Regions from separate parts of the Pseudomonas serboccidentalis genome, predicted to be linked through region 1. Evidence: predicted binding sites of a transcription regulator. Region 1 holds the regulator's gene; each other region holds the start of a gene.
The links. The regulator FliA, encoded in region 1, starts transcription of late flagellar genes. The targets are predictions, from matches to a motif close to CTAAAGTTTNNNNNNNNNNNGCCGNTAA.
Positions count from the first base shown of each region.

Region 2: the regulator FliA is predicted to act here: its motif matches at 1,166-1,193, upstream of motA (flagellar motor stator protein MotA).
Region 3: the regulator FliA is predicted to act here: its motif matches at 1,129-1,156, upstream of flgM (flagellar biosynthesis anti-sigma factor FlgM).
Region 4: the regulator FliA is predicted to act here: its motif matches at 717-744, upstream of NN484_RS24635 (methyl-accepting chemotaxis protein).

Region 1 covers NZ_CP101655.1:4,154,825-4,157,024, forward strand. The annotation lists gene NN484_RS18980 (protein phosphatase CheZ) at 1-424, opposite strand, end outside; gene NN484_RS18985 (chemotaxis response regulator CheY) at 443-814, opposite strand; gene fliA (RNA polymerase sigma factor FliA) at 982-1,722, opposite strand; gene fleN (flagellar synthesis regulator FleN) at 1,719-2,200, opposite strand, start outside.
Region 2 covers NZ_CP101655.1:4,285,463-4,287,662, forward strand. The annotation lists gene NN484_RS19565 (HDOD domain-containing protein) at 1-1,095, opposite strand, end outside; gene motA (flagellar motor stator protein MotA) at 1,262-2,113, shown strand; gene motB (flagellar motor protein MotB) at 2,117-2,200, shown strand, end outside.
Region 3 covers NZ_CP101655.1:4,917,287-4,919,486, reverse strand. The annotation lists gene NN484_RS22440 (flagellar brake protein) at 1-158, opposite strand, end outside; gene NN484_RS22435 (flagella synthesis protein FlgN) at 251-718, opposite strand; gene flgM (flagellar biosynthesis anti-sigma factor FlgM) at 767-1,093, opposite strand; gene flgA (flagellar basal body P-ring formation chaperone FlgA) at 1,254-2,015, opposite strand; gene NN484_RS22420 (chemotaxis protein CheV) at 2,098-2,200, shown strand, end outside.
Region 4 covers NZ_CP101655.1:5,404,745-5,406,944, forward strand. The annotation lists gene NN484_RS24630 (undecaprenyl-diphosphate phosphatase) at 1-566, opposite strand, end outside; gene NN484_RS24635 (methyl-accepting chemotaxis protein) at 873-2,200, shown strand, end outside.

The DNA of each region.
Region 1 (2,200 bases):
GGAACTCTTCAGCCCCGACCTCGCGACGCATGAAGCGGCCCCAATCGGTGCTCAGGGCCTGGGCTTCTTCAGCCAGGCCATTGACCACCGGGGTGGCGCTTTCCACCAGATCCATGGTGCGGTTGGCCGCGGCTTCGGTCAGCTTGACCACATAGCCCAGGCGTTCGGTGGCGTCGGTGATTTGCGACACTTCCTCGGCCTGCGGCATGTGCGGATCGATCTGGAAGTTGACGATCGCACTGTGCAGTTCGCGTGTGAGCTTGCCTACTTCCTGATACAGGCCGCGGTCACGGGTCTGATTGAGCTCATGGATCAGTTGCACCGCGTCGCCGAACCTGCCTTTTTCAAGGCTCTCGACCAGTTCGACCGCGTGTTTTTTCAGGGTCGATTCGAAATCGCCCTGTGAAGATTCGTTATGCTCCATAGCTCCCCCGCGCGTTCATCAGCCGATGCGTTCGAAAATCTTCTCGATTTTTTCTTTCAGCGCCTGAGCCGTGAAAGGTTTGACCACGTAGCCGTTCACGCCGGCCTGAGCGGCCTCGATGATCTGCTCGCGCTTGGCTTCTGCCGTCACCATCAGCACCGGCAGGTGCTTGAGTTTTTCATCGGCACGCACGTGGCGCAGCAGGTCGATACCGGTCATGCCCGGCATGTTCCAGTCCGTTACCAGAAAGTCGATGCTTCCGCTGTTGAGCACCGGAATGGCAGTGGTGCCATCGTCGGCCTCGACGGTGTTGGTGAACCCCAGATCACGCAGCAGGTTCTTGATGATCCGCCGCATCGTTGAGAAGTCATCAACGATGAGGATTTTCATGTTCTTGTCCAATTCGACCTCCAAGCAGTCTTAAACGCGCCCAGCACCTGGACGCGCCATTTCAATCAATCCGGCAAAGCACTCGATGACTGTCTGGAGCACAACAGAGCAAGACCGGTGCCGTTCATCACCGCACCAGCCTCGTTCGCAGTGTCCCCACACTGCCTTCAGCGCGCTCGCCACTCCCCCAAACGCCCCCGCAAGCGGGCCGCGCACTGGCTGTGTAACTGGCTGACCCGCGATTCACTGACGCCAAGGACTTCACCGATCTCCTTGAGGTTCAGCTCTTCGTCGTAGTACAGCGCCAACACCAGTCGCTCACGCTCCGGCAAATTGGCAATCGCGTCCGCCAGCGCGGCCTGGAAGCGTTCATCCTCCAGATCGCGTGACGGCTCAAGATGAGCACTGGCGCCATCCTCGTGCAGCCCTTCGTGTTCGCCGTCCTGCAACAGGTCGTCGAAACTGAACAGCCGGCTGCCCAGCGTGTCATTCAAAATCCCGTAGTAATCGTCGAGACTCAATTGGAGTTCGGCCGCAACCTCGTGATCTTTAGCATCACGGCCGGTTTTAGCTTCAATTGAGCGAATTGCGTCGCTGACCATACGGGTGTTGCGGTGAACCGAGCGTGGCGCCCAATCCCCTTTGCGCACTTCATCGAGCATCGCGCCGCGGATTCGAATGCCCGCGTACGTTTCGAAACTGGCGCCTTTGCTGGCGTCATATTTGGTCGAGACTTCAAGCAGGCCGATCATTCCGGCCTGAATCAGATCTTCGACCTGCACACTCGCCGGCAAGCGCGCCAGCAGGTGATAGGCAATGCGCTTGACCAGTGGCGCGTAACGCTCGATCAACTCGTACTGCGCGTCACGTGCCGACTTCTTGTAGTAATTCATACCGCTCGCGGTCATAACACAGGCCCTGCTGTTTGCTGCACGAGGCGCTCGACGAAAAACTCAAGATGACCGCGTGGGTTGGCAGGCAGCGGCCAGGTATCGACCTTCTGCGCGATCGCCTTGAACGCCAGCGCGCACTTGGAACGCGGAAAGGCTTCATAGACCGCTCGCTGTTTCTGCACTGCCTTGCGCACGCTTTCGTCGTACGGCACCGCGCCGACGTATTGTAAGGCGACGTCGAGGAAACGATCCGTGACCTTGGTCAACTTGGCGAACAGGTTGCGCCCTTCCTGCGGGCTCTGCGCCATGTTGGCGAGGACGCGGAAGCGGTTCATGCCGTAGTCGCGGTTGAGCAGTTTGATCAGCGCGTAGGCGTCGGTGATGGAGGTCGGCTCGTCGCAGACCACCAGCAGCACTTCCTGCGCGGCGCGCACAAAACTGACTACCGAGTCACCAATACCCGCAGCGGTATCGATCACCAGCACATCGAGGT
Region 2 (2,200 bases), 130 kb from region 1:
GAATCGGCTCGGCTCGGCCAGCAGTTCAGCGCACTGACGGCGCCATTGAGTCAGATCCTCGGCACTCGGCGCGGCCGCCGGGAGCATTCCGGCGGGCAGGCGATGGGTGCCCCACGGCCACAATAATGAAACGGCCGGGTGCCACAGATCGGGCATGGCATGCTGGCGCGCACTGTTGGCGGCCTGCTGGTGCAACTGCTGCTGCACCTCGTCCATCGAAATCTGCAGATAAAGGCTGGTCAGGTACTGCCAGCGTTCGCTGTGCGGACTGTCCCAGGCCTGTTGCGCCGATAGCGCCAGACCGTTGGCCAGCAGCACGGTATTGGCCGGCTGATTGAGCCAGCGGCGCAAGGTCGGATCGTCGTCAAGGCGATTCTGCTGGCGCAGCGGATGTTCGCTGTCGCGGGCGATGCGCAGCACTTTCACCAGTTCGCGCTGTTCGCTGAGCAGCAACTTATAGCCTTGCTGCACCCAGATCGGCAGGTGCCAGATTTGCACCAGTGCCTGGGCGATCTTCAGCAGACGTACGCCAAACAATTGCTTCTCGACCACCGGGGCCGATTCGCCCTTGTGGATAACCCGCAACTCCCACTCTTCGAGCAGCTCGGGATACGTCAGCGCCAGCGGCCATAACGGCGAGAGAAACAACAGGCTGCCCCAATGAATGTCCTGCCACAGTCGCGCCAGGCGACTGGCGAAAAAACCGTTGGCCTGTTGCGTGGCGTGCTGGCTGATCATTTGCAGTTGGCGCAGGGCCTTGGGGATCTGCATCTGCGGCTCGACGGGCAAACGGGCGAGCAATTCTTCGGTGCGCGCCAGGCCCAGACGGTTGATCGCCACCTCGAGATTTTCCGCCGGTGCGGCCATGGTGCCATGGGTGTGACGATTGGCCTCACGGATGACGCTCAAGGCCAGTGCCGGGCTGTCCTGCATCAGGTCGGCGATGTCGCGCAGCGAGCTGCGGTTGTCACGAATCGCGCGGCACACTTTGTCGTGAGCCTCTTGCGGCACGGGCAGGCGCACGCCATCGAGCAACTTTACCCAGCCATCGAGGGTGGTCGGTTTTGCATGTGGGACGTTCGTTTCATTAGCCATGTCTGGACGAGATCTTCACTGACTGTAGACGCGCCCGGCATGGGCTAAATTGGCTTTTCGCCTGAACTGGCTATAGTCTGGCGCAGTTTTGCCGATAAGTAGAAGAAGAGATTTTTTAACTTCCGAATATGACCTTGAACCCGACTTAAATAAGTACTTTCTACCTATGGCTAAAATTATCGGCATCATCGTCGTATTCGCGAGCGTGCTCGGCGGATACGTGCTCTCCCACGGCAAAATTGCCGCCCTGATCCAGCCCTTCGAGGTGATGATCATCGGTGGTGCGGCCCTCGGTGCATTCCTGCAGGCCAACCCCGGTTACATGACGATGCACGTGCTCAAGAAGTCCCTGAGCATGTTCAGTTCGCGTTTCAGCCACACGTTCTATCTGGAAGTGCTGGGCCTGATCTACGAGATCCTCAACAAGAGCCGCCGCGAAGGCATGATGGCCATCGAAGGCGACATCGAAGACGCCGCCGCGAGCCCAATCTTCGCCAAGTACCCGGCCGTGCTCAAAGACGAACGCATGACCGCGTTCATCTGCGATTACCTGCGCATCATGTCCTCCGGCAACATGGCGCCGCATGAGCTGGAAGGCCTGTTCGACATGGAACTCTATAGCCTCAAGGAAGACCTCGAGCACCCGTCCCACGCGGTGAACGGCATCGCCGACGCCATGCCCGGTTTCGGTATCGTCGCGGCGGTACTGGGTATCGTGGTGACCATGGCCTCGCTGGGTGAAGGTGATCAGAAATCCATCGGCCTGCACGTCGGTGCGGCATTGGTCGGTACCTTCTTCGGTATTCTCGCGGCCTACGGCTTCTTCGGTCCGTTGGCCCACTCCCTGGCCCACGATGCCAAGGAAGAGCTGAACGTTTACGAGGCCATCAAGGCTTCGCTGGTGGCTTCGGCTTCCGGCATGCCGCCATCGCTGGCCGTGGAGTTCGGGCGCAAGGTTCTGTACCCGGCGCACCGTCCAAGCTTTGCCGAGCTGGAACAAGCCGTTCGCGGTCGTTAAGCCATGGAAAATAATCAGCCGATAATCATCAAGCGCGTCAAGCGCATAGCCGGCGGGCATCACGGCGGGGCGTGGAAAATTGCCTTC
Region 3 (2,200 bases), 760 kb from region 1:
ATCAGGTAGCTCTGGAAGCGCTGGCTGCGCTCATGGAAGGTGATGATCAGCGGATCGTGGCTTTCTTGCAGCTGGCGCAGGTTGCTGGAGATTTCCAGGGGCGTGGTCAGCACCTTTGGTGGCTGCGGACTATCATCCGCGCTTAGGGCGTTTGGCACGTTTTCTCAATCTCCAGACAAAATTTGACTACGACTAGCCAGCATTTTGCCAGCATGTTTCGCGGGTTGATAGTGCAGGCACATCGAATGGCTCACGCCTGGCTGAGCGTACGCGGCTTGGTAGGTTTGGCGAACGTGCCGGAGGCGTCATACAGCGCTGGAGGCTCGCCCCCGGTGAGGATTTTCAGCTGATTGGCCGTGGCGGCCTGCTGAATCTGGATCGACTGACCGTTTTTGACGTTGGCCGCCTGGCACTGGGCAATCAGGTCGGTCAGCACATCGCTCTGCGACAGCAACTGGTCGCCAATGCTCGAGTGGCTGGCCAGTTGCTCCAGGCCCTGACGGTCGAGCGGCAGGTTGAGGCTGGCAAGGATTTCGCTGCGCTTGCGGCCATGCTGTTCAAGCAGAATGATCAATGCCTGTTTGCGCGCCAGAATATCTTCCAGCAGAGGCATGTCGCGACCGTGCAAGGCGAGGGACTCGGTTTGCAGTAACTCCAGCAATTGTTGAGCTGGAGCAAAGTCGTCGGTGATCAGTTGCAATAAATTAGTGTCGTGCATGGCTGGCCTTGGGTTCTAAGCGTCCAAAAGCCTGGCGCCGGCAAAAGCCTAGCGCTGGGCTTCGAAGTTGAGCAGTTTGCTGGCTACACGGTTGCTGTCGACTTTGTAGCTGCCATCGGCAATCGCTGCTTTCAACTCGGCCACGCGGGCTTTGTCGACGGCAGGCTGATCGCGCAGCTTGTCAGTGACCTTCTGCAACTGTTGAGCCTCATTGCTGAGGTGTACCGATTCCCCGCTTTTTGCGGTACTGGCCGTTTCGGCCGGGGTATTCAGCGGCGCGGAGGTGCCGGTTTCGGCGGTTTCCTTGGCGTTGCTGGTACGTGTACTGCCCGTAAGTGACGAGGAGCTGTTCAAACGGCTGAAATCGATGACCATGTTAAAAACCTCTGGGAATTTGGACGCTTGCCATGTTTTCGGCCATTCCCTGAAAAACTTTAGGCTCACTTTGCAATGAGCTGCATGTGCCGAAGCGTGTCCTGCTGCGGCACAGTTTAGGGAAGCGTCGGGGCGCGCGCCAGTTTTCTGCGTGAGCGTTTTACATGGCCACTTCCACTTGGCCCGGCGCAACGACTTGCGCCTTGATGACCCGGTTGGAATTGAGGTTTTTCACCCGAATCTGTTCTTTCAGACCGCCATTGGCCAGGGCTTCACCGGGCATACGCACGGCGAGCGTACCGCTGCGGGCGATGATGACCACCTGATCACCCTTGCGCACCACTTCCGCCTGTTCCAGATGCACCAGGGTAATGACCTGATCGGCGACCGTTGGTCGGGTTAATTTCTGCCCGATGGCGTCATCCACCGACGTCAGGAAGCCCTGATTGATCTGGCTGACGTCGCGTTCACGCAGGGTCACGTCCTGCGGCCCGATAATCCCGGCGCGTTTGAGGGGCCGGGTGGTGGTGACAATCTCGCGAAACAGGCGGACTTGAGCGGGCACGAACACCGTCCACGGCGAGCTTCCCTCGCACCGGACCTTGACCGTTACCCGGCCCAGCGGACGTGCCGGGCTCTCCAGCGACGCTGTCAATTCCTTGTCGCACATAGGCATGCGCATACGTGGGTCGAGCTGGTTGACCTCGATTTCGTAGCGGCCTTCCGTTTGACTGGTAGCCAGATAGTCTTCTACGGTGAACTCAAGAAAGCCCTGAGTGACGCCGATAAGCATGTCAGGCAAGGTAACCGTATCGGCACCGGCAGGGCTGCCAGCGAAAAACAAGCAGACGGCGGACGTCGCGCACAGCGCTTTGCGGGTGCGGGAGGTCAGGCGTCGAAAAAATGTCGTTTGAGCGTTCATACGAGTTAAAAAGCAAGCGCCGTGCCGTTTAGCAATGAATGTGCGTCGCAACAACACTTGGCGTTGGTGTAGGAGTCTGGGCATGGCTGGTGTAATGGATTCGGTGAACCAGCGCACGCAACTGGTAGGGCAGAATCGCCTGGAGCTGTTGTTGTTCCGTCTCGACGGTCAGCAGCTCTACGGAA
Region 4 (2,200 bases), 1.2 Mb from region 1:
AACGAGAACTCGGTCGCAGTCTTGCGCGACAGGCCGAACAGCAGACCACCGATGATCGTCGAGCCGGAGCGCGAGGTGCCGGGAATCATCGCCAGGCACTGCGCGAAACCGACTTTCAGCGCGTCTTTCCAGGTGATCTCATCCACTGTTTCGGCGTGTACTTCGTGCTGTCGGCGTTCGGCCCACAACATGATCACGCCACCCACCACCAGCGCCGTTGCAACGGTGATGGGATTGAACAGGTATTGGTGGATCAGGTCGGCAAAAATCACCCCCAACACCACTGCCGGCAGAAACGCGATCAGCAGATTGGCAGTAAAGCGCTGCGCACTCGGCTGGGTCGGCAGGCCGATCACCACGTCGAGGATCTTGCGACGAAACTCCCAGACCACCGCGAGGATCGCGCCGAGCTGAATAATGATGTTGAACGCCATGGCCCGTTCGCCGCCGAAGTCGAGCAAGTCGGCAACAATGATCTGGTGTCCGGTACTGGAAATGGGCAAAAACTCCGTCAGCCCCTCTACAACTCCTAGAATCAGTGCCTGCAAGGCGGTCCAAAGATCCATCAGTCCCCCAAAGAGCGATGCACATCGGCATGCCCCGATAGTATTTTTCTAACGTTCACTGCGTTCAGCGTAGCTGGTTGTTGCTGTACCGATTCCGCGCGCACAGGATCCACACGAAACGGTCAAAATTCCGTGAAATATCAACTTTGATTCAGGTTTTCACGCGCGGGGCCGAAATCCTAACAGACAGGCCTCAATAGTGCTGCGGCGTTATACGACTTGGGTCGCGTATGCCCGATCACCGAAAACGTGATTGGATGCTGGCGTTGATTTATTACAAGAAAAAGAAATCGGAGTGACAGCGTTATGAACAGCTTGCGCAGTGTGTCGATCAGCCGACGCTTGTGGCTCATTTTGATTGTGGCAGTGGTGATGCTGCTGACCTTGGGCGTGTTGATGCTCAAGCAGATCCACGATGACCTGTACCACGCCAAGGCGCAGAAAACCCAGCATGTGGTGCAGACGGCCAGCGGCCTGCTGACCTACTACCACGACCTGGAAACCGCTGGCACCCTCACCCGCGACGCCGCGCAGAAACAGGCGTTGACTGCCATTCGAGGCTTGCGCTACGACCAGAACGATTACTTCTGGATCAACGACCTCACGCCCGTGATGGTCATGCACCCGACCAACCCCAAATTGGAAGGCCAGAACCTCTCGGCCATCCGTGACCCGGACGGTTTTGCGGTGTTCAACGAGATGGTCGCGATCGCCAAAAGCAAAGGTGCGGGCATGGTCAATTACCGTTGGCCCAAGCCTGGCGCCAGCGAGCCGGTGGCGAAAACTTCCTACGTCAAACTGTTCGAACCGTGGGGCTGGGTGCTCGGTTCGGGCATCTACATCGATGATGTGCAGAGCGAATTCCAGGGCCAGGTGATCAAGGCCACGGTGATCGGTCTGGTGATTGCGCTGATCATGGCCCTGCTGGTGATCCTGATTGCCCGCAGCATCGTGCGCCCGTTACAGGAAAGCGTGAACGCCATGGCCAACATCGCCAGCGGCGAAAGCGACCTGACCCGCAGCCTCGACACCCACGGCCAGGACGAAGTCACGCAACTGGCCCATCACTTCAACGCCTTTACCGCCAAATTGCGCCGGGTGATCGGTGACTTGCAGGTGTCGGCCAGTGCGCTGGGCCAGTCGTCCAGCGAACTGGGCAACGATGCCACCCAGGCCCAGCAACGCAGCCAGCAGCAATCACAGCAGATGGAACTGGTGGCGACCGCGATCAACGAAGTGACCTACGGCGTGCAGGACGTGGCAAAAAACGCCGAACACGCCGCCGCTGAAATGCGCGATGCCGAAGCTCAGGCGCAACAAGGCCAGATCAACATCGACGGCAGTCTGCAACAGATCGACAAGCTCTCCGGAACCATTGATCAGGCGGTCGAAGTCATTCGCACGCTGGCGGCGGAAAGTACGCAGATCGGCAGTGTGCTGGAGGTGATCCGCTCGATTGCCGAACAGACCAACCTGCTGGCGCTCAACGCGGCCATTGAAGCGGCGCGCGCCGGTGAACAGGGCCGGGGCTTTGCGGTGGTGGCCGACGAAGTTCGTCTGCTGGCGCAGCGCACGCAGAAATCGACAGCGGAAATCCAGTCGATGATCGAACGCCTGCAAAGTCATTCCGAAGC